Regions from separate parts of the Shinella sp. AETb1-6 genome, predicted to be linked through region 2. Evidence: riboswitches for the same ligand, from Rfam matches in the RefSeq annotation. Region 2 holds a riboswitch; the other holds the start of a gene.
The links. A riboswitch is a leader RNA that binds a small molecule or an ion and turns the genes downstream of it on or off. The one in region 2 is predicted to bind FMN.

Region 1 (14,414 bases), on a different contig from region 2:
GCCAATTGCAGCGGATCATTGACGGGGATCTGCACGCCCTGGAGCAGGGCGTTGTCCAAATTGCCCTTGTAGACATCATAATAGCCGACGACGTCGGCGATGAAGACGGATTCGAAAAACCCGGTTTCAAGGAGCTTCGCGAGATCCGTCCAGTAGTCGAGATCCTTGTATTCCCAGGAGCGGTCGCGCGGATGACGCCATAGGCCGGGGGATTGGTGTCCCACGCAATTCATCTCGAAGGCATTGAATCGTATCGTCTTGCTCATGAAGTCTCGTCCGTTTGGCTGGACGAGACATTATGATCCCAAAACGATGCCGGACAGGCATTCTATATTTTTTATAGAATTTATCTTGAAACAAATTTCCGCTGCGCTTCGGGCCCAGGGTGCCGGCCTTTCACCAAGCCGATACCCTGCGTTCAAAGCCCTTCATCGTTGACTTAGCAACAGACCCGATCAAGCCGCGTTCGCGGACGCGTCGGATTGGCGTGCCTCGATGAAGCCGATCAGATCCTCGATGCTGATGAGCGGCAGTTGATGCTGTTCTGCGAAGGCGATCAGCTCCGGCAGGCGCGCCATGGTGCCGTCATCGTTGGCGACCTCGCAGATCACACCCGACGGCGCCTTGCCAGCGAGACGCGCGAGATCGACGGCAGCTTCCGTGTGGCCCGGTCGGCCGCGCACGCCGCGCGGATGGGCGCGCAGCGGGAAAATGTGGCCCGGCCGGGCAAAATCCTGCGGCCGTGCGGTGGGATCCATCAGCGCCTTGACGGTTACGGCCCGATCAGCCGCCGAAATACCCGTCGTCGTGCCGGAAAGATAATCGACGGAGACGGTGAAGGCGGTCTGGAGATACTCCGTGTTCTGGGGAACCATCAGCGGAATGTCGAGCGCATCGAGACGCTCGCCTTCCATCGCCACGCAGATGAGGCCGCGGGCGTGTTTCATCATGAACGCGATGATCTCGGGCGTCACCGCCTCCGAGGCGACGATGATGTCACCCTCGTTTTCACGGTTTTCGTCGTCGACGACCACGATCATGCCACCACGTGCCAAGGCCGCGATTGCGTCTTCAATTTTCGACAGTGCCATTTCATTGCCTTTCAAGGGTTGCCGTAGCGGCGATTCATCCCTTGGGCGAACAGGCCTGCACCCGCACGGACGAGCGGTTTGCAGACATGCCCTCTTCCATCCGGACTTTAACCGTCGGCTCCGGCATCGCACCGGATCTGCTGACCCCTTCATTCACGAAAGGCGCTCGCGGGCTCCGGGCTCTCGCCCGATACCGCCGGTGGGGAATTTCACCCCGCCCTGAGAACATCTCTAGATAAGAAATTTTGATAGGAAAATGCAAGAGCGGCGTTAGGCATCACCGATCTAATTGTCCCGCAAGCCACCCGCCGCCCGCAGAACGACCAGCCAGTCCGTGGTCCCGGATGCTCTCGAGGATGTCGGCACCACCAGTTGTCGCAGGTCGGCGTCAGGCTTCGTGGCGGCGAGTGCACCGGTGGCGGGATCGTACCATTCGACGGCGCCGGTTGCGGCCGCCAAGACCGTAGGGTCGAGATCGAGCGAGGCGACGCCCTGGATGTAGGCGGCGGCAAAGGTTCCATCGCCTGCGACGGCGGATATGGTAGTGGCGGACGGTATGCCCTCGATATGACGCACGAACCGCCCATCGTCCGGTTTCAATTTCCACCAGTCGAAGCGCTCGAACAGGCGCGCCAGATGGCCGATGCTTTTCGCCCCTTCGCTATCGAGCGCCTGCCGCCATCCCTCCGGCGTGTCGTAGAGCGCGGGGCCGCTGAAATGCCAGACGGGGTTGTTGCCGAAAACCTGGCCGCTCGCACCCGACAGAAGCGCACCATAGGCGATCTTGCGGATTTCGTCCGCCTTGACCCCATGCTCTCCTTCATAGCGCGACTCGATCATGAAGAAAGGCCGGTGCGGCCCGGCGCGATAGCGTGCCTGCACGGCGGCCGCGACATCCTCGTAGGTATAGACCGTATCGATCGATAGCCATTTCGCATCAGGCCAATAGGCGGCCGTCGCGCTGTCGCGATTACCGTGGACGGTCTGCATCGCGCCCGGCGCTCCCTCCTCGATGCCCAGCGCCAACGCATCGACCAGCGCACGGTCCGGTGGATCATAGTCACCGCCCTGCACCCAGATGATGTTGGGATAGCGGGCATAGCGCTTGCCGATATAGCGCCCGTAAGCACGCAAGGTCTGCGGACCCGCCGCCGCCATCTCGGCATACCAGCCCTGTGGCCCGCCGTTCGCGCCGGCATAGGCCGGTGCCAGCAGCACCAGCATGCCGGCCCGAAGCGCGGCATCAAGGACGTGCTCGGCATCGGCGAAATAGCGATCATTCGGTCGCGCGAAGTCACCCGGCGTCAGAAATGGCGCGACGCCGGCTGCATTGTTCGGCGCGTTGCGCGCGAATTCATGCTCGATCAGCGAGACCAGGATGGTGTTGAACCCCCGCGCCTTTCGATCGGCAATGTAGAGGTCGGCATCCTCGGGCGGAAGATCGGCGATCAGCGACCAGGCCGCATCGCCCGTGATGAGGAACGGTTTTCCGGCCGCATCCTCCAGATATGTGCCTGAAGCGGCGATGCGCAGGGGAAAGCGCGCCTCGGCACCAGCCGGCATGACGCGACCGGCCAGCAACATGAGGCCGATCAGCAGGGTAAAACCAATGGTCCGCATCTTCCCTCTTCCTTGTTGGATACCATGGCTCAAAGCCGCTCCCGGACACCCCGCAGCCAGTTCTTCAGCGGCCGCGGCAAAAAGGTGCGCAGGCCGGCACGCAGTCCGCGCGGCATCGACCAGCCATTGATCGAAAGGGGGGCGGCGATTAATGGCGGGTCTGCTGCGATCCCGCGAAATATCGTGGCGTAGCCCGCCGCCATGTGCTCCACCGTGAAAGCGCCTTCGACCTTGCGACGCGCAGCGACCGAGAGGCTGCAAAGCTGCGCATGATCCGTGTCGAGAGTGCGAACGATCTCGGCAGCACTTGCGGTGTCGCCGACCGGGAATAGCAGCCCGTCACGCCCATGCTCCACGATCATGTCGGTGACGCCGCGAAGCCGCGAGACGACCGGCACGCATCCCGCCGCCATGGCCTCCACCAGCGCCATCGGCAATCCTTCGTAGCGCGATGGCATGAGGAAGATATCATGGCGCGCCAGCAGCGCGGGCACGGCCTGTGCCGCAACGGATCCGGCATATACGACCCGCGGGGCCCGCTCCGGCATCGCAGCCTTCAGTCGTTTGAGATCAGGGCCGTCGCCGGCGATGGTCAGGGTCGATGACGCCGGCAGCCGCGCCAGGATGTCGGGCAGCCAGAACACACCTTTGGAGGCGTCCTCGATCCGTCCGAGAAAAAGAAGGCGAAGTCCCTGCCCGCTCGGTGGTGGCGACCGTCCGGTTTCAGGGAAGGCATCCAGCGCAACGGCGTTGGCGATGACACTGGTGCGCCCGGCGGGGAAATGATGGTGTTTCACAAGATCATCGCGGCAGCGCTGCGACACGCAGACCGCCGCATGCACATGAGGCCGGATCGCCTCGGCCGCCGCGTAGGTTCCCGGCGTGATGTTGTGCACGACCATCAGGCGAATGAGATCGGCGGGAAGATAGCGCACGATATTGGTCTGTATGCGGTCGCTGAGCACATTGACCACCACGCCGTCAAACCCGCCCGCAAGGATCGCCCTTTCCAAGAGGCGCGCCGCGGCTCTGTCGTCCACCTGGGACGGCACCTCCACGAGCGTGCCGAATGCCGCTTCCTGCTCCAGCCCTGAAGCAAGCCCTTGGCCCGCCGGCGCGAGGCCGAGCCAGCAAAGCTCGATCCCGTGCGGGGCGAGGCCCGCACGCAGGTTTCTGAACACGGTGTAGGTGCCGCCGAGATGCGGCAGGACGAAATAGGCGATCTTCATGGTGGCCCCTCTGCTTCTTTTGTAAGCCGGATGGGTCATCGGAGAAGCTGGGCGTTGGAGGCCCCGGGCGGCTCTTGGCAGGAGATCGCCTGCTTTCTACCTCTTTTGGCGCAGATCCTGTCTCCGAATATCGGCGTTTTCCGCACTGCATCACGGCGCGATAGTGCGGCCGCTTGACTGTCCCTTCAACGCATATTCGACAGCGGCGGACACTCCATGAAAATCGCCTTGCTCGGGCAGTTCGGATCCGGAAACTCGGGAAATGACGGCTCGCTTGAGGCGATGCTTGGCTTTCTGCGCGGCGCGCTTCCCGATGCGAACCTGTTATGCGTCTGCTCCAATCCGGCAACGATCCGCGAGCGGTTCAGACTTGACGTGATCGGCCTGCGCGCCCGCAGGGCCTCTGTCTCACGAACGCGGCGCTGGCTCGAAAGTGGGCTTGGGCGCAATTTCGGCCGGCTGGTCAGCCTTGTCTCGATCCTGCGCATAATGGGCGATGTCGATGTGATGGTGATCCCCGGGACGGGTATCCTGGACGACTTCCAGGAGTCGCCCTTCGGCTGGCCGTTCATCGTTTACTGGTGGTGCCTTGCCGCCAGGCTGCGCGGCGCCCGCATCGCCTTCGTCAGCATCGGTGCCGGCCCGATCCGCGGTGCGCTCAGTCGCTGGTTCCTCACATCGGCCGCGCGCATGGCCACATATCGCTCCTATCGCGACGACTTTTCCCTGCGCTACGTCCGGGGCCTGGGCATCGACACCGCGCCCGACCATCGCTTTCCCGATCTTGCCTTCGGGCTGCAGGCGCCGGCGCAATCCGACGCCGTGCGTGACCGGCAGAAGCCTGCAACGATCGGCATCGGCGTCATGCGATATCGCGGATGGGAGCGCGATCATGCCGATGCGGAGGCCATCTACGCCACCTATGTCGAGAAGATCGCGGAGGTCGCACGCCGGCTCATGGATGGCGGCCACGACGTACGCCTGTTCATGGGCGACACATCGGATGAAAAGGCGCTCGACGATATCCTTGCCGCCCTTCCGGAAACCGGCAGCCGCGGGCGGCTTTCGGTGGCCCGTACGACCTCGCTGCAAGCGGTCATGGATGAGGTCTTGAAGGTCGATGTCGCTATCGTTTCGCGCTTTCACAATCTACTCTGCGCCCTCAAACTCAATCGCCCTGCCCTGTCGCTTGGATATGCGGAGAAGAACGACGAGCTGATGGCCGCATTCGACCGCGCCGAATTCTGCCAGCATATCGAGCGCTTCGACGTGGAGCTGGTGCTGCGACAGGTGGCCATGGTTCTGGACGATCTCACCGCCACCGAAAACGTCATCGCCCGGCACAACACGGCAATTCGTGCCGAACTCGTGCGTCAGCAGAATCTGCTTCTCGCACAAGTGCTGGTCCGTCGACGCGGCAAGACCCTACCACTTGTACAGGATGCCCTACGCTGAATGGACAAGTGGGCATCGCCGCGCGTGCGCCTATCCTGCTTGCAACCATCGGAATGAACCTCGTGATCCAGACACCGCAGACCTCCAGCCATTTTCCGAAAGTGTGAGCCGCATGGTCCGACGCGCGTATATGATGGCATCACTGGAGCAGTACTTCGCGCTCCTTATCAATTTCACCGTGCTGGTGATCGTGGCCCGCATCCTGACGCCCGGCGAGATCGGCGAGGCCGTGACGGGCCTGGCTATCGCCGTCGTCGCCTTCTCCGCGCGCGAATTCGTCACATCGGAATTCCTCATCCAGCGCGGCACGGTGGACGTCGAAACGCTGCGCACCGCGCTGACACTTCAGGTCGCAGTCAGCGTGATAATCGCCGCGGCCCTCGTCGCCCTCTCCGGCCTCATCACCCGCTTCTATGCCGCGCCGGATCTCTCCTTCTTCCTTTCGCTGGCAGCGGTGGCAGGCGTCATCGAGGCGCTCGCCCAGCCCGTTATCGCGCTCCTCCGACGCGAGATGGGCTTCGGTGTCCTCGCCTGCATCCGCACGGCGGTTTCGGTGACCGCGGCATTGTTCACGATCATGCTAGCCGCCCTCGGCTTCGGCCCCATAGCCTTCGCATGGGGTATGCTCTCGGGATCGTTGATGCTGGCAATCCTCGCCGTCACCTGCTCACCCTTACCCGCAGCCGCGATCTTCCGCCCGGGCCTTGCGCGCTGGCGTGAAGTGCTGAGCTTCGGCCTGTTCAAGGGCGCAGCGCTCGTGGTGGAACGCCTGCACGAAACCGTGCCGCAGCTGATCCTGGGGCGCATCGCCTCCATGACCTCGGTCGCGCTTTACAATCGCTCGAACACCCTTTGCGGTATACCCGACCGCATCATCATGTCGGCCTTCTACAGCATGGCCTTTCCCGCGCTGGCAAGCCGCGTGCGCGACGGTCACGACATCGAGAAGACCTATCTCGGCGTGCTCGCCTACCTGTCCGTCCTCTACTGGCCGGGCGTGGTGCTGATCTCCCTCCTCGCCCCCTCGATCGTCGGTATCGTGCTTGGGCCACAATGGACCGAGGCCGTGCCCGTCGTTCGCGTGCTGGCGCTCGCGGCCGTCTTCTGGTTGCCCGTCATCGTGACAGGACCGCTTCTGCTCGCGCTCGGCCGCAACAGGGACGCCTTCCTGGCAAGCCTGGTCTCGCGCTGCCTTGCCGCCGGCATCCTTTGCGCCGCCAGCCTTCATGGCGTGATGGCCATGGCACTGAGCCAATTCGTCTCGCTGCCCCTCCAGATGGTGGTCGCGCTCGCCTTCGTGCATCGCCACGTCCGCTTTTCCCTGTCCGGCCTTGCGGCGGCGCTGATGCCAAGCGCCGTCGTCACCGGATTTTCGCTGGTCGGGCCTGTCGCATTACTCGCGATGCCCCGTCATCAGGAGGCAGGGCTTCTCATTTTTGCCGGTGCAATCCTTCTTGCCGGCGGTGGCTGGCTGACTGGGCTCCTTGCCACGCGCCATCCGTTTCTCATCGAACTCCAGGTTCTGCTGAATGCCGGCCGCGACCGTGCCCGCCGGCTGCGCCGATTTCTCGTGGCATCGGGAGCATGAACCATGGCGAGCGTCGACGTCGTCATCCCCAACTACAATTACGGCCGCTATCTCGAAGCCTGCGTGAACAGCGTGCTTTCGCAGGACATGGCCGAGATCCGCGTCCTGATCGTCGACAACGCCTCCACGGACGACAGCGTCGACGTCGCCAGACGCCTCGCCGCCTCGGATTCACGGGTCAAGCTGCTTCTGCGGCCGGAGAACCTCGGCCCTCATGCCTCCTTCAACGCGGGGATCGACTGGGCGCGCGCCGATTACTTCCTCCTGCTCTTCGCGGATGATTTTCTGGTCCCGGGCGCGCTGCGCCGGGCGACCGCGGTCATGGAACGGGATTGCGGCATCGCCTTCTGCTACGGCCGCGACGTGGCGATCCGGGGCGACGTGCCGATCCCGGAGATCGAACCACAGCCTGCCGATCCGCCACTCAGGCTGATGACCGGCCGAGCCTTCATCGAGCGCTTCTGCCGCCTCGGCGTCTTTCAGATACCTGGACCGTCCATCGTCGTGCGCACCAGCGTCCAGAAGCGTGCAGGCCACTACCGGACCGCACTGCCGCACAGCGACGATTACGAACTCTGGCTGCGGCTTGCGCTGTATGGAACCGTGGCCGAGCTGGATTGCGTCCAGGCCGGCATCCGTTCGCATGACGCCAACCGCTCGACCGAGCTTTGGGCGCACCAAACCCTGCACATCCGCCACACGGCCGATGCCGCCGAGAGCTTCTTCTACCATGAAGGGCGATGGCTCGACGGAGCGGAGACGCTGCGCCGTCGCGCCCGGCGCGGTATCGCCGAACGCGCCTACTGGTCGGCGGTGTCACATGCGCTCAGGGGAAACGGGGAGGCGTGGAAGCTGCTGATGCTCGCCTTCCGCATGGCACCGGCGACCGCCGTGCTGCCGCCTTTGGGCTACCTGCTGCATCGAGCTGACACACTGCCGCGCATGCGCTCCCTGCTCTCCAGGATCCAGCGATAGACCTCAGCGTTCCGCCACATCGCCCGTATCGAGGGCAAGGCTCACCCGCAGAATATCACCTGCCCGCACCGGATCGGTCTGGCCGACCGGCACTTCGCGGTACTTGCCGTCGACCAGCCGCACGGCGGAGAAGCGGAAAGCCGTCTGGCGCGCGCCGCCTTTTCGTTCAATGGCGATGCCGGCCTCGGCCATCGCCTGCAGGCTGTAGGTCATCTTGCGCCGCAGGCGCAGGATATCGATGTTCAGATCACGCAACTCCGCTGCGACTTCGCCCCGGCGCTGTTCTCGCAACGAACCGAGGCGACTGTCGATCACGACCAGGTTCTGCCGGGCGCGGGCGAGAAAGGAGCCGAATTCCAGCACATCGCGGTTGGTGGCGGAAATTTCCCGTTGCTTGTCCCGCAGCTGCGTCTTCGAGGTAAGACCCCGCGCCACCATGCTTTGCGCGAGCTTCACGTCCTCGTCCAGCAAGGTGAGTTCGCCATTGCGCAGCTTGCCGCTCTTTTCCAGCGTATCGATCTCGTCGACATAGCCGGCGCGCTGCTGCTCCAGGCTCTTCAGCTCGGCGTCCAGCGTCGTGCGGCGCAGCTCGAACAGCGTGCGCTCGGCTTCCACGATCTGATCGACGATCCGCGGATCGGGCGTGCCGATTTCCTCGCTCGGACGATAGGTGAACGGCTGACCGTTCAGCTCCGCCTCGAGCCGGACGCGCTTCACGTCCTGGCCGAGAAGCTGCGCGCCGAGATCGACGTAGTCCTGGCGCAGGCCGGCGAGCCGCACGCCGGCGTTGTCGCCCTGCGCCAGCACTTCCTTCTGCCCGCCACCGAGCGCGAAGAGCTCCAGCGCGATCATGCCGGGACGGAATTCATAGCGGCCGGGCCTCTGGACTTCACCCACGACGAACACCGGCGCGTAGGTTTCCACGACGACCGAAACCGACAGATTGGCGATATGCTCTTTCAGTCCCGCATCGATGGCCTGGCGTACCTCTTCGACGGGCCTGCCACTCACGGCGACGTTGCCAAGCAGCGGATAACCGATCGTTCCGTCAGCCCCGATGGGGAAGGATCCGCTCAGCCCGGGATCACCATAGACGGTGATGCGCAGCACGTCGCCGCTCGCCACCCTGTACTCCTGTCCCTGCGCGTTCGCCGGAGCAACCGAGCCGGCAAGGAGCAGGATGCAGGCGCATGCCTTCAGAAAAAGGATGTGCCACCGGGAACGTTGGTCATCACGTGGCGTAGCGTGAAGATGTGCCATGGCGTCCAGACCTCACATACCGACGATCGAGGGCAAGTCGACGGGCATTTCCATGCGCTTGCGGCCGTCGGCGGTCGAAGCGGCATGATCGTTGGCAAAGGAAACGACATTGCTGCGCTCCAGCGTGGCGCGGCATGCCCCGTTGACGACGAGGCCATCGATGGTAAGGCCGGCGGTGCCGAACTTGCGGATGGCGCGGTCGGTTTCGGTGCGGTCGGCGCCCTGGGGGACGACAAGGATCGTCCGGTCAGCGAGCGCGGAAACCAGCAACGCGCCGGAACCATTCGATACCGCCGTGGAGTCGATCACCACGACGTCATAGGCACTTCTCAGCGTGGTCAGGAGGCGCGCAAAGCCGCCGTGCCCGAGAATATGTTCGGCGGGACCGTTCGACGTGCCCGCGCAGATCAGGTCGATCCCCGAGGGACCATCGTGACGAACGAAGTCTCCGATCTCCACCTCTTCGCGCGGACCGATCGTATCGACCGTGCGCACCGGTCGCGCACCGAATTCGGCGGCGACACCGGGTGCGGTGAGGTTTGCATCGAGCAACAGCGTGCGCAGGCCCGTTGCGGCGAGCGAGCGGGCAAGACAGGAAGCGACGAGTGTCTTGCCCTCGCCGCCGGCACCCGATGTCACCGCGATCACCGGCGTTTTCCCAGGCCGTGCGGAAAGACGCAGACGGCTCTGGATGTCGGCGACGGCATGGGCGAACGGTTCGCGGGCATGGCGAACGAGATCGCCGATGCCGGCACGCTGCAACGGGGACAATTCAGGAAGACGCCCGAGGACCGGAATGCCGGCACCGCCCTCCTCCGGATCGGCGCGGCGCAGGTATCCGGCGCGCAGCTCGAGAAGAAGGGCTGCAAGCGCGCCGCCGGAAAGGCCGAAAACCAACCCGCCCAGGAGCCAGGCGGACGCGCTCGGGCTTGATGGCGATGAGGACGGCACCGCGCGCGAGATGATGCGCGCTTCGGCCATCGCGATGCCATCCTGTTCGATCGTCTGTTTGTAGCGCGTCAGATAGCTCTCGTAGATCGCCCGGTTGGCGCTGGCCTCACGATCGAGCTGGTCGGCCTGCACGAGGGCATCGTTGGCGCGCGACATCTCGGCCTGGAGCTGCTTCAGGCTCGCCTCCAGCCCGGTCTGCTGGCGTCGCGTAACCTCGATTTCCGTGCGCAGGCTGTCGACGATCTGGGCCACCTCCGCGTCGATCTGCTTCTGGATCGTCTCCAGCTGCGAGGTGAGTTCCGGGATTTGGGGATTCTTGATCGCACCGCTTTCGTTGATGGCGGAAAGCTGGCGCTTGAGGCGCGCTTCCTCGCTGCGCAACTGCTGGATCGCGGCCGAATTCAACACCTCGGGAAGAGCAAGGCCGGCTTTTCCATCCGAGATGTCGACCGCTGTCGCAAGACGCGCGAGCGAGCCGGCGAGTTGGGCCCTCAGCCGGGCCAGCTCGTTGTTCAGCCCGGCGATCTGCTGGGCGAGCAGCGTCGTGCCGTTCGACTTGGCGACGCCGGATTTTTCACGGAATATGGTCGCCGCATGTTCGGAGCGCTCCAGCTCGCTGCGCAGGCTGACAAGGCGCGTTCCGAGCCAGTCGCTGACCCGCCGTGTCGCCGTCGTCTGCACGTCGACTTGGTAGTTGATGTAGGCCTCCGCATAGGCATTGGCCACCGCAGCCGTGAACTCCGGCTCCATGCCGGTGAACGCGACATAGATCGTATAGGAGCGGCCGTCATTGGTAACGCGCACTCCGGACATGAGGCTGTCGAGAAGGGCGCGCCGGTCGGACGCGACACGGTTCACGCGGCCGGAGGCCGGCTGGCCGGTTGCGTTCTCCTTCGTGAGGCCGAAACCCTTGGCGGCATCGATGCCTTGCGCCTGCAGAAGCGCCAGAACCCGCTCGGCCATGGAGCGGGAACTGATGATGTCGACCTCGGTGCGCAGCACCGGACTTTCCTGCGGCAGCGGCGAAACGACCGATTCCGTCGGCAAGGCCTGGAACTTGCGCATATCGAGCGCCAGCACCGCCTCGGCGCCGTAGCGCGACGGCTGGTCGAGATAACCGACCAAAGCAAGGGCTACACCGCCGGCAAGGCAGGCGAGGATCGCCCGCCGCCGTTCGACAACAACTGTCAGGACCCGGGGAAGGACAAGCTCCTCCGGGTCGGCCGGCTTCATCGACCAAATCATGGCTTTATTCCCGTTATAGGAACCGGTTACATCCGGCTGTTCTGATAGGCATCGTCCGACATGATCTCGCCGAACTTGCAGGCAACCTCCGTGCGATTGGTCGCACCGAGCTTCTTCATGATGTTGCGGATGTGAACCTTGACCGTGCTTTCACACAGATTGAGTTCACGGGCGATCATCTTGTTGGCCTTGCCCCGCCGCAACGCTTCGGCGATGGCCGCCTGTCGCACGGTGAAGGCATCCCGGCTGCAGAATTTCTGCGGATAGCTGCCGAGCAGGCCGCGCATCGCCAATATGCTGCTGGCCGGCACGAACTGCCCGCCGGCAATGGCGAGCCCGATCGCCTCGATGCAGACATCGATATCGACCGAACTCGGAATGAAGCCGTGCACCCCGAGATCGATGACATCAAGCACATGCTCAAGCGTCTGGTTGTCCGACAGCACCACGACCGGCACCGGTTCCAGTGTCGTCAGAAGCTGCGTGATCTCATCCCTCAGGCCGGGATCCGAAACACTCTTGCTGCCGATATTGACGAGACTGGCGCGAAGGGTGCCGAGATTTGCCTTGCTCTGCTGCCAGGCGGCCAGCCCTGAAAAGGTGAAGACATTGATGCCGATACGGTGAGAATGCAGGCTGTTTGCCAGACATTCCCGATCGAGATTGCGCTTGTCGAAGATCGCGACATAGTCGCTTGCGGCATATTGCTGAGGCCGCCGATCGACCGGCACCCTGATTTCCGTCTCCTGATCGCTGTCGACCGCGTTCCTTGCCCGGAAAATATCGATCGACTGGTCGTCGAAATCCGCTCTGTCACTTCTCGCCATGGTACCCCTCACTAATTTCCTGGTCAGAATTACGAGTCCGGGCCTGCGTTCGAATGTGTTGTCGGTCCTATGCCAGGGCCATCTTGCGTATTGTGAAAGCCTCCGCGAAAAGCGAGGGCGATCTGCACTCCATCCCGCGCATGCGGGCCAAACCCCGAAAGACGTCCGCGTCGAACCAGTCCTTGGACCGTTGCGTCGCGAAATGCGCCATGAGCAGATCGATCTTGCGATCGATCACGCCGGGCTGGAGAGGCACGTAGGCATTACGCTGCGTGATATCCCCGTCCCATTTCGGGATCTCATATTCTAAGACGAAATGGTCCCTGAATATATTCATTGTTAACTTATTTAGCTCTCGATGATCTTGATGTGCGTCATGGCGGCTGTGGGTGAAAATGACGTCCGGCTCCACCTTGTCGCGCAAGGACAGCATGAATGTCTTGATCTCGCGGCTCTGGCTTGGAAAATAGCTGTCCTCGAAGCCGCAGACCTCCACCATCGCCGAGGCTGCGCCTTCGAGGAAGGCGGCCGCGGCGAGCCGCGTTTCGGTCGCTCGCTCCGGCGTTGCACTCATCACGCACCAAAAGACCTCCAGCTCCACGCCGGCAGCGATCAGGCCGAGGATCGTGCCGCCGGCTCCGATCTCGATATCGTCGGCATGCGCGCCGAGGCAGAGGACCCGTAGCCGGTGCCCGGCAGAGGCAAGGGGCAGCATTTTCATGATCGACCGACCTTGCGCAGCCGGGAAACACGCTCCCCTTCCGTCTGACGCACCCAAGGCATCTCGCCGCGCTCCACCATTTCCTCGAGCATCTGCCAGTCGCGCAGCGTGTCCATCGAGCGCCAGAAGCCCTCGTGCTTGTACGCCATCAGCATGTCGTCCCGGATCAGCCGCTCGAAGGGTTCGAGAACCAGCTCCTCACCTTCGCGCATGTAGTCGAAGATCTCTTGACGCATCAGGAAATAGCCGCCGTTGATCCATATCTCCGACCGGTCGGACGAACGGAATTCCCGCACCTGGCCCGCCTCATCGATATCGGCAAGATGGTAGGTGAGCGGCGGCCGCACCGCGAGGAAGCAGGCGATCTTGCCGCTTGCCTCGAAGCGGGCGATCATGTCGTCGAGATCAACATCGGTGAGGCCGTCGCTGTAATTGGCCAAAAACATCCGCTCGCCGCGCACCTGCTCGCGCACGGCCCACAGGCGTTCGCCGATATTGCGCCAGATTCCGGTATCGATCAGCGCGATGCGCCAGTGTTCCTGTGCATCCCCGAGGAGTTCGACCCGTCCCTCACCAGACACGATGCAGTCCGAAAATGTCTGCGGCCGGCACGTCAGGAAAAAGTCCTTGATGACATTCGCCTTGTAGCCGAGGCACAGGGTGAAGTCGTCGTGGCCGTAGGACGCGTAATATTGCATGACATGCCGCAGGATCGGTTGCGCGCCGAGCGGGATCATCGGCTTGGGAATGGCCTCGGAATATTCGCGGATGCGTGTTCCGCGCCCGCCGCAGAAAAGAACGACCTTCATGACAGATCCTCCAGCGGATCGATGACGGAGACCTCGGGAATGGGAACGATGAACTTCGCGCCCCATTCGCCGACATGGCGCATCTGATCGACGATCTCGGCCTTCAGGTTCCAGGGCAGGATCAGGATGTAATCCGGGCGGTGGCGATCGATCGCCTCGACGGGCAGGATCGGAATATGCATGCCCGGCGTAAAGCGGCCGTGCTTGTAGGGATTCCGGTCGACGGTGAAATCAAGGAAGTCCGTGCCGATGCCGCAATAGTTGAGAAGCGTGTTGCCCTTGCCGGGCGCGCCGTAGCCGCAGATGCGCGCTCCCCTCTCCTTCACGCTGATCAGGAAATAGAGGAGGTTGCGCTTGGCCTGTCGTGCACGGTCGGCAAAGGACGTGTAGGCCGCAACGCCATGCAGGCCCGCCTGCTGCTCGCGTTGCAGGAGCGCCGCGACATTCGCGCTGATCACACCGGACCGTCCGGCATGGCCGAGATAGACCCTGAGCGAGCCGCCGTGGGTCGGCAATTCCTCGACATCGAAGATCTCCAGTCCATGCATGCGGGCGGCAACCTGCACCGTGAACAACGAGAAATAGGAGAAGTGCTCGTGGTAGATCGTATCGAACTGGTTCTGCGCGATCAGCGTCGCGACAT
Region 2 (14,414 bases):
CCAGCAGCAGCTGGGCATCACCACCGTCTTCGTCACGCACGACCAGGAAGAGGCGCTGTCGATCTCCGACCGCATCGTGGTCATGAATGCCGGCCGCGCCGACCAGATCGGCGCGCCCGCAGACATCTACAACCGCCCCGCCACGCGCTTCGTCGCCAACTTCGTCGGCACGCTGAACCTCATCGAGGCGAAGGTCGTCGATCCCGCCTCCAACCGCGTGTCGATCGGCGACCAGGGCGTCACCCTGCGAGAACCGCTCGGCGACGTGAAGGCGGGTGACACGATCTCGCTGGCGCTGCGCCCCGAGGCCGGATCGATCGCGCCGGATGCCAAGGGCGATACCGCGCTGTCCGGCGAGGTGGTCTCCACCAACTTCCTCGGCTCGGTCATCCGCACCCGCATGAAGGTCGGCGAAAGCATCATCTCCTTCGACATGTTCAACAGCCCGGGCCTCGTGCCCCCGGTGGTGGGCGAGACGGTCACGCTGCGCTTCGTGGCAAGCGACCTGCTCATTATCCGCGACTAGCCGTTCATTCCAGCCTTCCGGCGAAGGTTGGAAAATTCTGTCGTGAAAGTCGCTCTTTGCGTCGCCCGCGGATTTGATCCGCGGGCGTTTGCCCGTTATGGTCCTGATGTTCTCAGGGCGGGGTGAAACTCCCCACCGGCGGTATCCGGAGCAATCCGGGAGCCCGCGAGCGCCTTCCGCAAATGGAAGGGTCAGCAGATCCGGTGCGATGCCGGAGCCGACGGTCACAGTCCGGATGAAAGAGGGCAAGCAGGACCACCGCCGCGCTGGCGGACAACCTGCATGTTCGCCCAAGGGGACCGTTGAAAAATGGCTCAACCCTTGAAAGGCCTAGACATGAATGCGAATGCCACCCCCTCCTCCCGTATCGCCGTCATCCGCGCCCGCTGGCATGCCGGCATCGTCGATCAGGCGGTCGATTCTTTCGTCGCCGAATGGAAAGCGCTTGGCGGCCGCGCCGAGGATGTCGACGTGATCGACGTGCCGGGCGCGCTTGAAATTCCGCTCCATGCCCAGCTGCTCGCCCGCACCGGCAAATATGCCGCCATTCTCGGCGTCGCGCTCGTCGTCGACGGCGGCATCTACCGCCACGATTTCGTCGCCGGCACCGTGGTGGATGCCATCGTGCGCGTCGGCCTCGATACCAATGTACCGGTTCTCTCCGCCGTGCTGACGCCGCACAACTTCCAGGAATCGGAAGCGCATATCGCCTTCTTCCGCGATCATTTCGTCATCAAGGGCAAGGAAGCCGCCAACGCCGCGCGCCAGATCATCGACGCCCGCGCGCAGGCCGCTCTCGCCGCCGTCGCTTGAATCGACGCATCAACGACCGGAATCGTCCTGCCAGCGCATGGCGATAACGCGTTGAAATGACAAGAGCAGACCCGGCGTCGGCCGGGTTTGCGATGGTCCCGAACGCCGCGCGCTGCCGTGCCGGACGATCCCGCCGGCATGCTCGCTGCACCGCACAAGTCCCAATGTGGGGTGCGCGATTTACGGATAAATCACCTCTCCCGGCTTACCATGCGTGCGACCGCCTGTTGCGCGGGCTCGTTTCCGGCGGCCACCGGCATGCCCGTCCTTCCGGCCCGTGGCAGCGAGGCCGACTTAACGGCAGGGGAACAGCGCGATGTCGAAATGGTTCAGCAAACATGACGCGATGGAGGCCGGCGCGCTGACGGACACCTTCATGCGCCTCAAGCGCGGCTCGATCACCCGGCGCCATTTCCTGGGTGTCACCGGCCTTGGCCTTGCCGCCGCCGTTCTTGCCCGCCAGCCGGGGTTCTCATCGGCCGCCCATGCGAGCGACGATCTTGGATCGAGCATGTCGATCGCGACATGGCCGAACTATCACGACCCGGCGACGTTCGAGGCCTTCACCGCTGCCACGGGCGTCGCGGTAGAGGTGAACATCTTCGGTTCGAACGAGGAGATGCTGGAGGCGCTTCGAGCCGACAGCGCCCGATGGGACCTGTTCGTGCCGACCAACTACACGATCTCCACCTATGCCCGCCTCGGCCTGATCGAACCGCTCGACCTGCCCCGCCTGCCGAATTTCGATGCAGGCACCCAGAATGCCCGCTTCACCAGCCAGGGCACCGCCGAGGGCAAGGTCTATGCGCTGCCGAAGAACTGGGGCACGACCGGCATCGCCTACAACACGGACAAGGTGAAGGTCACGAGCTGGAAGGAGTTCTTCGCAGCCGCCATGGACGAGGCGGACGGCCGCGCGATCGTGCACGACTACCAGCTCACCGCCATCGGCAACGCCCTCGTCTCGCTCGGCTTCTCCTTCAACTCGGTGAAGCCCGGGGAACTTGCCAAGGCGGAGGAACTGCTGCTTGAGGTCAAGCCGCATCTCTATACCGTCACCAGCGACTATCAGCCCCCCATGCGCGGCACCGATGCCTGGATGACCATGTGCTGGACCAGTGACGGCGCGCAGCTCAATCGCGACGTGCCCGAGATCGCCTTCACCCTCGGTTCGGACGGTGGCGAGATCTGGTCGGACTTCTACGCCATTCCGAAGAATGCGCCCAACAAGCCGGCCGGCTACGCGCTGTTGAACTTCCTGATGGACCCGCAGAATGCGGTGCGCGAGCACATCGCCAACGGCACCCCGGCCACCGACAGCCGCGTCGTCGCCCTGCTGCCGGCCGAAATCACCGGCAACAGGATCGTCTATCCGGACGAGGCCGCCCTCACGCCGCTCGAATTCGGCGCCGCCGTCACGCTCACCGATCCGGCCCGCGCCGAGATCATGGCGCGGTTCAAGGCCGCCTGAGCGGCAACCGGCCTCAGACCGAGCCCAGCGGTCCCTGATGCACGACGATTCGCGCGTGATAGGGCACGCGCTTGTAGAGATCGATCACGTCCTGGTTGACCAGCCGCACGCAGCCCGACGAGGTCGCCTTGCCGATCGATTTCCATTCCGGCGAGCCGTGCAGGCGGTAGAGCGTGTCCTTCCCGTCCTGGAAGATATAGAGCGCCCGCGCGCCGAGCGGGTTCTTGATACCGGGATCCATGCCGCCGTTCTCGACGGAATACCGGGCAAGGCTCGGCGTGCGCGCGATCATGTCGGCCGGCACCTTCCAGCGCGGCCAGGGCTGGCGCCAGTGGATGATGCCCTCGCCCTCCCAGGCAAAGCCGTCGCGGCCGATGCCGACACCGTAACGCATTGCCGTGCCGCCGGGCTCGACCAGATAGAGGAAGCGGCCGGGCGTATCCACGACCACGGTGCCCGGTGCTTCGCCGGTCGGATCCTTCACGCGCTGGCGATAGTATTTCGGGTCGATCTCCTTGTAGGGGATCGCGGGAATGAGATGCCCGCCATCCTCGACGGCCGCATAGCGCGCGGCAAGCTCCTCGTCCGTCGCCGGGACGATCGGGTAGCTGACCCTCTGCGGAACGGGCACGTTCTTCACGCCGCCTTGCGTGGTTGCGCACCCCGCCAGCGTCGCTGCAGCCCCCATGAGGAAGGCCCTGCGCGAGAAGACACCGATCTCAGACATTTCTGGAAACAACTCCTGCAAATCCCGTATGGATGCAGGATCGCTAGCCAACGGCGATGCCGGCGGCAAGCAATTGGAAGATCACATCTTCGGGATGCACAGCGTTACCGTCGCCGCCGTTGCCGTGACGACACGGCAGCGGCCGCAAAACGCTCAGGTCGACTGGCCGGCAAGCCAGTTGTGCCAGTCGTTCTCGCTGCCGACGAAGACGTTGAGATCGATCTTGCCGCTCACGCCATGCGACAGGCCCGAGCCGGAATACTGCCAGAACAGCCAGCGGCGGTTCGGATAGCGAACCGACGGATGGGCGGCGACCGAGCGCAGCCAGAACGGATATTCCTTCAGCTCGCCCGACAGGTTGTCGGCGTAGAAGTCCGGCGCGGTATAGATGATCGGCCGCTTGCCGTAATGGCGCTCCAGCCGCTCGGCGAAGACACGGATCTTCTCGACATACTGCGCGCGCGTCAGGCGGCGCTTGCACTTCGATTCACCGTTGTATTCGGCATCGATGACGGGCGGCAGCGCGTCCGGGTCCTTCGGCACGTTGCGGATGAACCAGTCCGCCTGCTCGCTGGCCACGCGGCACCAGTAGAAGAAGTGATAGGCGCCGCGGCGGATGCCCGCCTCCTTGGCGGCGCGCCAGTTGTGACGGAACATCGGGTCGGTGTGGTCCCCGCCGTCGGTGGCCTTGATGAAGGCGAAGTTGGCGCCCTGCGTGCGCAGCTTCACCCAGTCGATATCGCCCTGCCAGCGCGAAACGTCGACACCGTGGACCTGATAGTGCTTGGGCGCGCGCTTGCCGAAATTGATCGGCTTGGCATCGCGGAACTGCTGGCTGTAGATGCGGGACCGCTTTCCGAGCTTGCCGATGGACGGCATCTCGGCCGTTACCGCGCCCTCTTCAGGGCGCGCGGTGGGACGCACCGCCTTTTCGGTGACGCTTTCGAAGACCTGGGTTCCCGGCACCGGCCCGGCCCAGGCGAGCATTTCGCTGGCACCCTCGGCCTTCACCTTGCCCTGGCCGACCGCCACTTCCGGCACCGGCCCGGTCGCCTTGACCGAACTCGTCGTCTCGCGCGACGGCTTGATGGACAGGACCGTTTCGGGACCTGCGCTCGACGCGCAGCCCGCCAGGGTAACACAGCCAAGGAGGGCCGCCGTAAGGATCGAAAGACGCATAGGCACTCGCACGCAAAACTAACCGGAGCCCGCCCTCTCGCTGCAGGGACGGAATTACTAACGGAAGATTACCGCGAAATGTTAAATGCAACGTTTACAGCTGACTGAGACATTTCAGTCACTTAAGGCGGAATGCCTCGCGTTTTCTGACAATTGTTATTAATCCCTCCAAACAGCCTGAAGGCCGCGGAGCAGACATGCCAAATCATCCCGGCGCGATATGGCCGATGCCCTTCCGCTTGATCTCGTCGAACGACTCGTCATAGCCCGCATCTGCGTAGCGGATCACGCCGAGCGACGTGTCGTTGGTCAGGGCGTGTTCGAGGCGTTCGGCCCCGCCGTCCGTTCCGTCCGCCACCAGCGTCACGCCGCAGCTCGTCATGTAGCCCGCGTAACCGCCACCGCCGGAATGCACGACCACGAGATCGGCCATGGACGAGCAGAGCAGCATGGCATCGAGCAACGGCCAGTCGGCGATGGCGTCGGAGCCGTCCTTCATGCGTTCTGTCATGATGTTGGGATGCGCCATGGCGCCGGCATCGAGATGGTCGCGCGAAAAGGCGACCGGCCCCTTCAACTCGCCCGCGCCGACCAGCGTGTTGACCGCCAAGGCCAGAGCGGTGCGCTCGCCGTGCCCCAGCCAGGCGATGCGCGCCGGCAGACCTTCGAAGGGGACGTTTTCGCGCGCAAGCCGGATCCAGTTGGTGACGATCGAATTGTCCGGGAACATCTCCAGCACGAGATCGTCGATGCGCGCGATGTCGCTCTCCTCGCCCGACAGCGCCATCCAGCGGAACGGACCGATGGCGCGCGCAAACAGCGGACGCAGATAGGCTTCCGTGAAGATCGGGATGTCGAAGGCATCGGCCACGCCGCCTTCCCGCGCCTGCGTGCGGATGAGGTTGCCGTTGTCGAAGACCTCCGAGCCCCTTTTCTGGAATTCCAGCATGGCCGAGACATGTTCGACGATCGAAGCACGGCTTGCCGCCATCAACTGTCCCTGTCCGTCATCACGCAGGCCCTTCACCTGGTCGAGGCTCATGCCCTTGGGCACATAACCGTAGACGAGGTCATGCGCCGAGGTCTGGTCGGTGACGATGTCGGGCACGATGCCGCGCCGCGCGATTTCGGGGTAGACCTCCGCCGCATTGCCGACGAGGCCGATGGAGGTGGCGCGCTTTTCCTTCACCGCCGCATCGATCATGGCGAGCGCCGTATCGAGATCCGGCGCGACATGTTCGAGATAGCCGACCGCCTTGCGCGCCGCCGCCCGTGCCGGGTCGATGTCGACGCAGAGGATGGCCGCTCCGGCCATGCGGCCGGCAAGCGGCTGCGCACCGCCCATGCCGCCAAGCCCGGCCGTCAGGATGAAACGGCCGGCAAGACTGCCGCCGAAGCGCTTTTCGGCAATGCGCATGAAGATTTCATAGGTGCCCTGAATGACGCCCTGGCTGCCGATATACTGCCAGGCGCCGGCCGTCAGTCCGCCCCAGCAGATCAGCCCCTTGCGCTGGAGCTCGTAGAACACTTCCGCTTTCGCCCATTGCCCGACGATATTGCAGTTCGCCATGATGACGAGCGGCGCCTTGGCATGGGTCTTGAGCAGTCCGACCGGCTTGCCGGACTGGATGACCAGCGTCTGGTCCTCCTCCATCTCGCTCAGCGCCTTGACGATGGCCCTGTGCGCCGCCCAGTTGCGCGCCGCCTTGCCGAGCGCGGCATAGACGATGAGATTGTCGGGGTCCTCGCCGACCGACAGCACGTTTTCGAGCAGCCGCAGCAATCCTTCCTGCCGCCAGCCCTTGGCGCGCAGCACGGGGCCCGACGGGATGGGGTAGTTCGGGTGGCGTGAATTCGGCTTCGGCATGGGTGTTTCCTCATATGTTCGTGCGGAGGCTTACCCCCTCTTCTCTCAAACCACCGTCTCCAGCGCATACCGCGCCAGTTCGATCCCCATCGCCTTCTCCACCGAGGGATAGACCGTGGGATCCAGCACGCTCGATGCGAGCGGGATGATCGACTTCGGCACATGCAGCACGAAGACCGTCATGCCGACCTCGAGCTGCCCGACGCTCAGCGGCTCTCCTTCGGGCGACAGCGTGGTGATGACGTCGGGGAAGGTCGCAAGCCGTGTCCCGTCGGCGGATTCCACCGCCATGTATTCGTTCATCACATGCAGCACGGAAGCCGTGTCGCCCTTGCCGAGCGTCACCGTGCCGATGTCGAAGGCCTCCTTCGTGTAGACCACGGATTTGTCGGTGATCGTGCCCTCGGTCAGGATGGCGCCGCCCGTCGTCTTCACGATGGCGTCGATGATCGCCGCGCCGCCCCGGCCTTCTGCCGCCAGGATCGCCTCGCCCAGTTTCAGCGCCAGCGAGATGCCGCCGAGCGCCGCGTTCCTGCGGACATAGGAAGCCCGCAGCGGGTTGCGGCACGAGGCGATGAAGCCGCCCGACATGTCGGAGGCCGTGCGCAGGATCGGCGAGACCTTCGCGGTGGCGCCGCGCACGACGAGTTCTATGTAGCGGTTCTCGTCACGATTGCCGCCAACGGCGGTCTGGATCATCTGCTCGGGCGAGCCGGCCATGCCGATCGAGCCCATGTCGCCGGTCGGATGCGCGCGCATGTCGCCCACGGCATCCAGCACCTTCGTGCCGAGGATGGCAGACGGCAGCCAGCCGTTCAGCGTCGATGACTTGCCGTTCTGCCCCACCATCAGCGCAGCGACCTTCTCGCCGAGCGCGTCCTGAAGCAGTTCCACCGCCTTGACGTAATCGACGCCGCGCATTTCCCACGGCGTGGTCGAGGCCGGCGCGCCGATGGCCGCGGCCGTCGCCACCCAGTCATCGTCGGAGAGTTCGTCGATGGACACCAGTTCCGGCTTGCCGATGGAAACCGCAGCATGGCCCAGCATGCGCCCATGGTCGGCCCAGCCGCCACCGCCGGCGGCATAGACCGAGCCGCCCCGGACAGCCGCCTCGACGTCTTTTTCCTTTAAAATCCGGCCCATTAGGCGTTCTCCTGAATCAGTTTCTCATCCAGCTGAATCACTGCGTTAAAAAGCACCGCCGCGCCGAGCGCGATGTCGTCGATCTCGGCGAATTCCTCCGGCGCGTGGCTGCGCCCGCCGAGGCACGGCACGAAGATCATCGCAGCCCGCGTCACCTTCGCCATGAAGGCCGTGTCGTGCCCGGCACCGGAGGCCATGCGGCGATGCCCGGCACCCACCGCCTCGCAGGCGGCGTCCAGCACATCCAGCAGCAGCGGGTCGCCGGGTGTCGGCATGTTGTCGGACAGACGCCGCGGCGCAGCGATGACCGTACCCGTCTCCCGCGCGATCTGTTCGGCGAGCTGGTCCACGGAGGCGGCGAACACATCCATGGTCGTACGCTCTTCGGCGCGCGCGTCGATCAGCAGGCGCGCCCGCGACGGCACGACATTGGCGGCATTCGGCTCGATGGAAAATTCGCCTACGGTCGCGGTGAAATGGCTTGGCCCTTCGGAGAACGATCTGGCCAGCGCCTCGATGCCCGTCACGAGCCGGGCGGCCGCCGCCAGCGCATCCGCCCGCGCGCCCATCGGCGTCGTGCCGGCGTGATCGGCGCGGCCTTCGACGATGATCTCGATGCGCGTGATCCCGGCAATCGCCGTCACCACGCCGATGTCGAGCTTTTCCCTCTCCAGCACCGGGCCCTGCTCGATATGCAGCTCAAGGAAGGCCGCGATGTCCCGGCGCGCTTCCGCGACAATGCGCGCGGGATCGCCACCGACATCGCGGATGCCCTGCGCCAGTGTCAGCCCGCCGGTCTCGCGCTCCAGCCAGTCCTCCGGCAGCACGCCGGCCATGCCGCGGCTGCCGATGCAGGAAACGCCGAAAACGGAGACTTCCTCGGCAAGGAAATCCACCACCTCAAGGTCGTGGTCGAGTTCGATGCCCTGGTCGGCCAGCGCGCGCGCCACTTCCAGCGCCACTGCAACGCCGGCGATGCCGTCATAGCGTCCGCCATCCGGCACCGTGTCGGAATGCGAGCCGAGCATGATGGTGCCGCGGCCGGGCGTGCGGCCCGGCCGGCGGCCCACAAGGTTGCCCGCCGCGTCGATCCGCGTTTCGAGCCCCGCAGCGCGGAACGCGCCTTCGAGAAAATCCCGCCCTGCCGGGAACAGAGCGGTAAAGGCACGCCGCGTATAAGGCCGTCCCGGATCGGTGAGCCGGGCAAGCCCGTCGATCACATCAGCGATGCGCGCGGGATCGACCGGCAGATTGGTTGAACGGGCCATCGTCAGCTTCCCGTGGAAACGAGCGTCGGCAGCGGCCGAACGAAAGCGCCGGTGCCGGGTTCGGCAAGCACCTTCGCGCCGTCGAAGGCGAGTTTCCCGCGCAGATAGGTGCCCGAGACCCGCCACGGCAGGCGAATACCGTTATAGGGCGACCACCCCACGACATTGTTGCCGCTTGCCGCCGCGTCATAGGTATAGGGCTCGGGCGTCAGCACCGTGATGTCGGCATCCTTGCCGGCTTCCAGCGCCCCCTTTGCATGGTCGAGGCGGAAGTGCCGGGCCGGGTTCAGCGCCATCAGTTCGGCGGCGCGCGTCAGCGGTATGCCGCGCTCCAGCGCGCCCTTGACGAAGAGCGGCACCATGACCTCCAGCCCCGGCACGCCGGAGGCATTGGCCAGCATGTCCGGGTTGGTCTTGCGGTCCTCCGACCAGCTGACATGATCCGTCGACACCAGCGTGACATTGCCTTCCGCGACATGCCTCCAGAGCTTTTCCACCTCGGCGCGCGGGCGGATCGGCGGGTTGATCTTCGCCTTGCCGCCGAGCCGGGCCACGTCGTTCTCTTCATCGAGCGTCAGATAGTGGATGCAGCACTCGATGGTCGCGCGAAAACCTTGCGCACGATAGGCGCTAGCGATCTCATAACCGCGGCCGAGCGAGCAATGCACGACATGCGCCGGGCACCCGGTCTGCGCCCCCGTCTCGTAGATTTGGTTGGAGGCGAGCAGTTCCGTCAGCGGCGGACGCGACAGGCCGTGCGCACGATAATCCGTGATGCCGGCCGCCTTGACCTTCGCGATGGCCGCGCGCACCGCCTCGTCGTCCTCGTTGTGTACGCCGGCCGTCAGCCCCGTCGGCGCGATGGCGCGGAAGCAGTCTTCGAGCAGCGCGGAGGGAATGCGGGGAAAACGCTTCGGATCCGTGCCGAAGGTCGAGAACTTGAAGGCCGCGACACCCGCCTCGACCATCTCTTCAATGCGGGCCGGCCCCTCCTCGGGATCGACGGTGCCATAGAGCGCGAAATCGACGCGCGCCTGCGGCGACGCATGATCGACCTTGATCTTCACCGCTTCGGCCGAGCAGACGAGGTTACCCTCGTCATAGGGCATGTCGACGATGGTGGTGACGCCGCCCGCCGCCGCCGAACGCGTCGACCAGATGAAATCCTCCTGGTCTTTCTGCGAGAGCGAATGGACCTGCGCATCGATGGCGCCGGGCAGGATCAGCGCGCCCGAGAGGTCGTGCCGCTCTTTCGCCGCCGGCATGGCGCCCTGTCCCACATGCACCACCTTGCCGTCGCGGACCGCGACATGGCCGCCGTCGACGATGCGGTCCGCCAGGACGACGGTGCCTTTCACAACGAGATCGAAATCGGCCATGTCGTGTCTCCGTCAGGCTTTGAGGGCGAAGAAGGTGTCGAAATCCGCCATGGGTGCCATGTCCAGGAAGGCGGCCAGCGCATCCGGGCAGGCGAGATCGCGGTCGAGCGCCTCGATCTCGGCGGAAAGCGGCCGGTCCTTGCGGTAGAACGGGCTGATGGCGCGTGTGCGCTGATAGGCGATGGCGGCCACGCCCTCGACATTGTCGCCCGCAAGATCCACCGCCTGTGCCGACAGCATGGCTTCGAGCGCGGCAAGCTGGCGAAGGTCGCGCACCTGGCTTTCCATGCGCTCGACGATCAGCGGCAGGAAGGTCGCCTCCTCCTCCAGCCCGCCCGCCACGACGATGGATTGCGCGGAAATCGGCACCGCCAGCGACTGGATGCGCATGTAGAGCTCGACGGCGAGCTTCAGCAGCGGCCCGAAGCCCGTCGCCGCCTCGCCGGGCGCCACGAGATTGACCGGCAGGTTGCGGCGCACGCCGTTGGCGAGCAGCACGCAGCGGTTCAGCACGTTGCGGGCAAGATGCGCAAAACCCGTCTGCGCCGCTTCCACATAGAGCGTGGTGGAGAGCGGCAGCGAGCCGCCCGATGCCATGATCACGCCGTCGATGACGACGGGGTTGTCATCCGACTGGGCGGTCGCCTCGACGATGCGCTCGGCGGCGTTCATCAGCGTATCGAGGCAGGCGCCGAAGACCTGCGCGGTCATGCGCAGGCTGAGCGGATCGTGGATCGCCGATGGCTTCGGCCAGTGGCCGGAGGCGGCCTGCGCCTCGAACCAGCGGCCGGCCATCGCCTCGCCATGGGCCGAAAGGCGCGCGGCGACCCGCCACGGATCGGCGGATGCGCCGAGCGCCAGCGACGAGAGAACGCCTGTCACCATGAGATTGCGGATCGCCTTGGCCGCCTCGCGCACCACGTCGGCGGCGGCGGCATGCGAGATGGCGTTGACGCTGAGCGCCGCCAGCGCATCGCGCGGCTGCATGTGATGGGGCTTCAATCCGGCCCGTTTCAGCGCCTCGGAGGCCGGCAGGCGCTCGCCGCGATACCAGGCCTCGCCCTCGCCCGTCAGCACGGCGGCGATCTGGCCCATCAGGCCGATATCGGCGCAGCCCATGGACCCGTGCCGGCGCACCACCGGCACGACATCCTTTTCGAGCAGCGCCAGGAACGCGTCGATCAGCTCCGGGCTGCACCCGGAATAGCCGCCGAGCGCCGTGTTCACCCGGATCGCCATCGCCTTGCGCACGATCGGCAGCGTGAAGGGCTCGCCCGTGCCGAAATGATGCGCTCTGACGAGGCTGTTGTTGAACTCCACGAGGTCGTCCGCCGTCCACAGCTTGTCCTTCATCGAGCCGACGCCGGTATTGGCGCCGTAGATCGGCAGGCCGGTGGCGAGCCGGTCGGTCACGACATGCCGCGCGCTCGCGACCCGGCCCATGCCCATCTCGCAAGCCACCGATGGCCGGGCCGCCCGACCGATCGCCTCCAACGTGGCGAAATCGAGCGGCTGGCCGGTGAGATAGAGCGTATCGGCAGAAGCGAGCATGTCCCCAAGCCTGTATCGAAAGCAGCGTCGGAAAAGCCGCACGGCCTTTCCTGGAATGGCAGAAAACTACGCGAGGGATGTTAAGCGCAACAGGGCGCAAACAGATATCCCAAAATCCGCACGGTCTATGCTATAAACCGAACATCATCCTGCAAACGGAAGCGCCCCGTGGATCTGGCCACCCTCAGCCTCGTGCATGACATACTGGAACAGCGTGGCATCCGCAGGGCAGCCGCCCGCGCCGGCCGTCCGGCCTCCAGCGCGAGCGCCGCGCTGCGCCGCGTCGAAGCGGCGCTCTCGGTGCCGCTGGTGCGTCGCGACGGGCAGGCGCTGGTGCCGACGCTGGAGGCGGAGAACCGCCTGCCGCATTTTGCCGAGATCGCCCGCGCCGCCGCAGCGCTTCTGTCCCTCGGACAGGGAACACCGGGCGGGCACGCCATTCCGCTGGCGTCGCTCACCCGCTTCGCCGCTGCGGCCAAGGCCGGTAGCATCAATGCCGCCGCCAGAAGCCACGGCCTCGGCCAGCCTCAGCTCACCCGCCAGCTCGCGCATCTGGAGAAGGCCATCGGCTGCACGCTGCTCGACCGTTCGGCCAAGGGCATCGGCTGCACGCCCGAGGGCCTTGAAGCGCTTGCGCTTGCCGAGCGCATCACGGCCGCCTGGGAAACGCTGGCCGCCGCATCGACGGAACGCTTCCGGCGCAGCGCCGCCACCTGGCGGCTCGGCGCCATCATCCCCTTCGGCCATGAAAGCGAGATCGCCGGCATGCTGGCGCGGCTGGCGGTCGAGTGGCGCGCCGCCCGCCCGCGCCAGCCGCTCTTCCTGTCCTCGACGACGGCCGACGAACTCATTTCCGGCCTCAAGAACCGCCGTTTCGACCTGATCCTGCTCGATACCGACCGCTATCCGGCGGAGTTCGACGGCTGCCTGATCGACCAGTCGCCGCTCGCCCTCGCCGCCCCTCGCGATCTGAGGGAACACGACGGCCAGGATCTCGCGGCCCTTCTGCGGCGCCAGCCGATTGCCGTGCCGAGCCCGCGCAGCGGCCTGCGCCAGATGACGGATCATTTTCTGGAGGCGACGCTCACGCCGGCCGAGCGGGCGCGCCTGACGCTGGTGGAGGTGGATTCCATTCCCGTCATCATCAACCTCGTCTTGAAACACGGCCACCTGTCGATCCTGCCGGAAAACTCGCTGGCCAATATCCGTCCGCCGCCGGTGCTGCTGCCGCTTGGCCCGGCCTACCGCCAATCGCTCAGTCTCGTCTGGCCGCGCGACACGCTGTCCCGCCAGGCGGCGGAAACGGTGATCCCCATCCTGTCGCGGCGCGCCCCTTAAACCTTCACGCCCGCCCGCAACCGCCGCCGCGTCTCCGTCGGGCTTTCGTGATAGTGCGCGCGGTAGCTGCGCGAGAAGGCGGAGGACGAGTTGAACCCGGTGAGCGCCGCGATATCGGCGAACTCCGCCTTGGTCTCGATGACCTTGCGCCGGGCCGCGTTGAGACGCAGCGCCAGATAGTGCTGGTGCGGCGCCACGCCCATCGATTCCTGAAACAGGTCCTGCAGGTGCCGCGCGCTGATGCCGACGCGCCTGGCCAGCCGCGCCAGTGTCAGCGGCGCATCCACCGTCTCCTCCATCAGCCGCACGGCCTGGCTGACGCGCTGGTCGGCGACCCGCATGTTGCCGAGCGCCGGCACCTGCAAGAGGCCGCCCGTGCGCTCATGCTCGTAGATGAAGAGCCGCGACACCTCCAGCGCCAGCGAATAGCCCTGCCGTCGGCGGATGATCTCCAGCATCAGGTCGAGCGTCGGCAGCGAGCCGCCGGAGGTGATGCGCTTGCCGTCGATGACATAGCGCTCCCGCATCACGGCGATCTGCGGATAGCGCGAGGCGAATTCCTCCATGTCCTCCCAGTGAATGGTCACGGAAGAACCGTCGAGCAGGCTTGCCTCCGCCAGCAGCCAGCTGCCCGATTCGATGCCCGCCATCATCGTCCTGTAGCGCGCGGTCTGTGAAAGCTGGCGCCGCAACAGGGGCGTCGCACTCATCTGCCATTGATAGCTCGACAGCACGAAGAGCGGCGCCGTCTCCTTTTCCGGCCGGAACACGCCGTCGACGGGAACGGGAATGCGGCTGCGCGTCTCGATGGGGTGGCCATCCGGCGAGAACATCCGCCAGCGATAGAGCGCCTGGCCGGAAATGCGGTTGGCCGCGCGCAGGGGTTCGATGACCGAGGCGACGAGGATGAGGTTCGTCTCGGGCAGGATGAGAAGATCGATGTCGAGCGTATCGGAGGAGAGATCGAGCATGACGCAAGCATGCAAATGCACCTCCTAAATTGTCAAGGATGGATCTGAAAAGTGAAAGCATTGCGCCTTCTCTTGGCTCGTAATGGCCTTAACGAGAATACTGGGAGAACGAGAATGCCTCTTGCGATGAACCGCGACGTCTTCATTACCTGCGCCGTCACCGGCTCCGGCGATACCGCCG

Region 1: it holds a riboswitch for FMN, as region 2 does, so the genes downstream of both, ribB (3,4-dihydroxy-2-butanone-4-phosphate synthase) here and GR158_RS01705 (6,7-dimethyl-8-ribityllumazine synthase) in region 2, are expected to answer to the same signal.

Annotation. Positions count from the first base shown of each region.
Region 1 is NZ_WUMM01000003.1:288,492-302,905, reverse strand. It holds gene GR158_RS07075 (LLM class flavin-dependent oxidoreductase) at 1-266, opposite strand, end outside; gene ribB (3,4-dihydroxy-2-butanone-4-phosphate synthase) at 456-1,091, opposite strand; FMN riboswitch at 1,176-1,322, opposite strand; gene GR158_RS07065 (DUF4038 domain-containing protein) at 1,377-2,711, opposite strand; gene GR158_RS07060 (glycosyltransferase family 4 protein) at 2,741-3,940, opposite strand; gene GR158_RS07055 (polysaccharide pyruvyl transferase family protein) at 4,157-5,395, shown strand; gene GR158_RS07050 (oligosaccharide flippase family protein) at 5,526-6,983, shown strand; gene GR158_RS07045 (glycosyltransferase family 2 protein) at 6,987-7,958, shown strand; gene GR158_RS07040 (polysaccharide biosynthesis/export family protein) at 7,962-9,218, opposite strand; gene GR158_RS25565 (polysaccharide biosynthesis tyrosine autokinase) at 9,231-11,414, opposite strand; gene GR158_RS07030 (response regulator transcription factor) at 11,441-12,241, opposite strand; gene GR158_RS07025 (PIG-L deacetylase family protein) at 12,309-12,962, opposite strand; gene GR158_RS07020 (glucose-1-phosphate cytidylyltransferase) at 12,959-13,771, opposite strand; gene GR158_RS07015 (class I SAM-dependent methyltransferase) at 13,768-14,414, opposite strand, start outside.
Region 2 is NZ_WUMM01000001.1:365,716-380,129, forward strand. It holds gene GR158_RS01700 (ABC transporter ATP-binding protein) at 1-526, shown strand, start outside; FMN riboswitch at 631-777, shown strand; gene GR158_RS01705 (6,7-dimethyl-8-ribityllumazine synthase) at 863-1,339, shown strand; gene GR158_RS01710 (PotD/PotF family extracellular solute-binding protein) at 1,656-2,810, shown strand; gene GR158_RS01715 (L,D-transpeptidase) at 2,824-3,537, opposite strand; gene GR158_RS01720 (GH25 family lysozyme) at 3,691-4,716, opposite strand; gene GR158_RS01725 (urocanate hydratase) at 4,922-6,583, opposite strand; gene GR158_RS01730 (DUF917 domain-containing protein) at 6,629-7,726, opposite strand; gene GR158_RS01735 (Zn-dependent hydrolase) at 7,726-8,994, opposite strand; gene GR158_RS01740 (dihydroorotase family protein) at 8,997-10,373, opposite strand; gene GR158_RS01745 (aromatic amino acid lyase) at 10,386-11,924, opposite strand; gene GR158_RS01750 (LysR family transcriptional regulator) at 12,093-13,262, shown strand; gene GR158_RS01755 (GlxA family transcriptional regulator) at 13,259-14,233, opposite strand; gene GR158_RS01760 (3-keto-5-aminohexanoate cleavage protein) at 14,348-14,414, shown strand, end outside.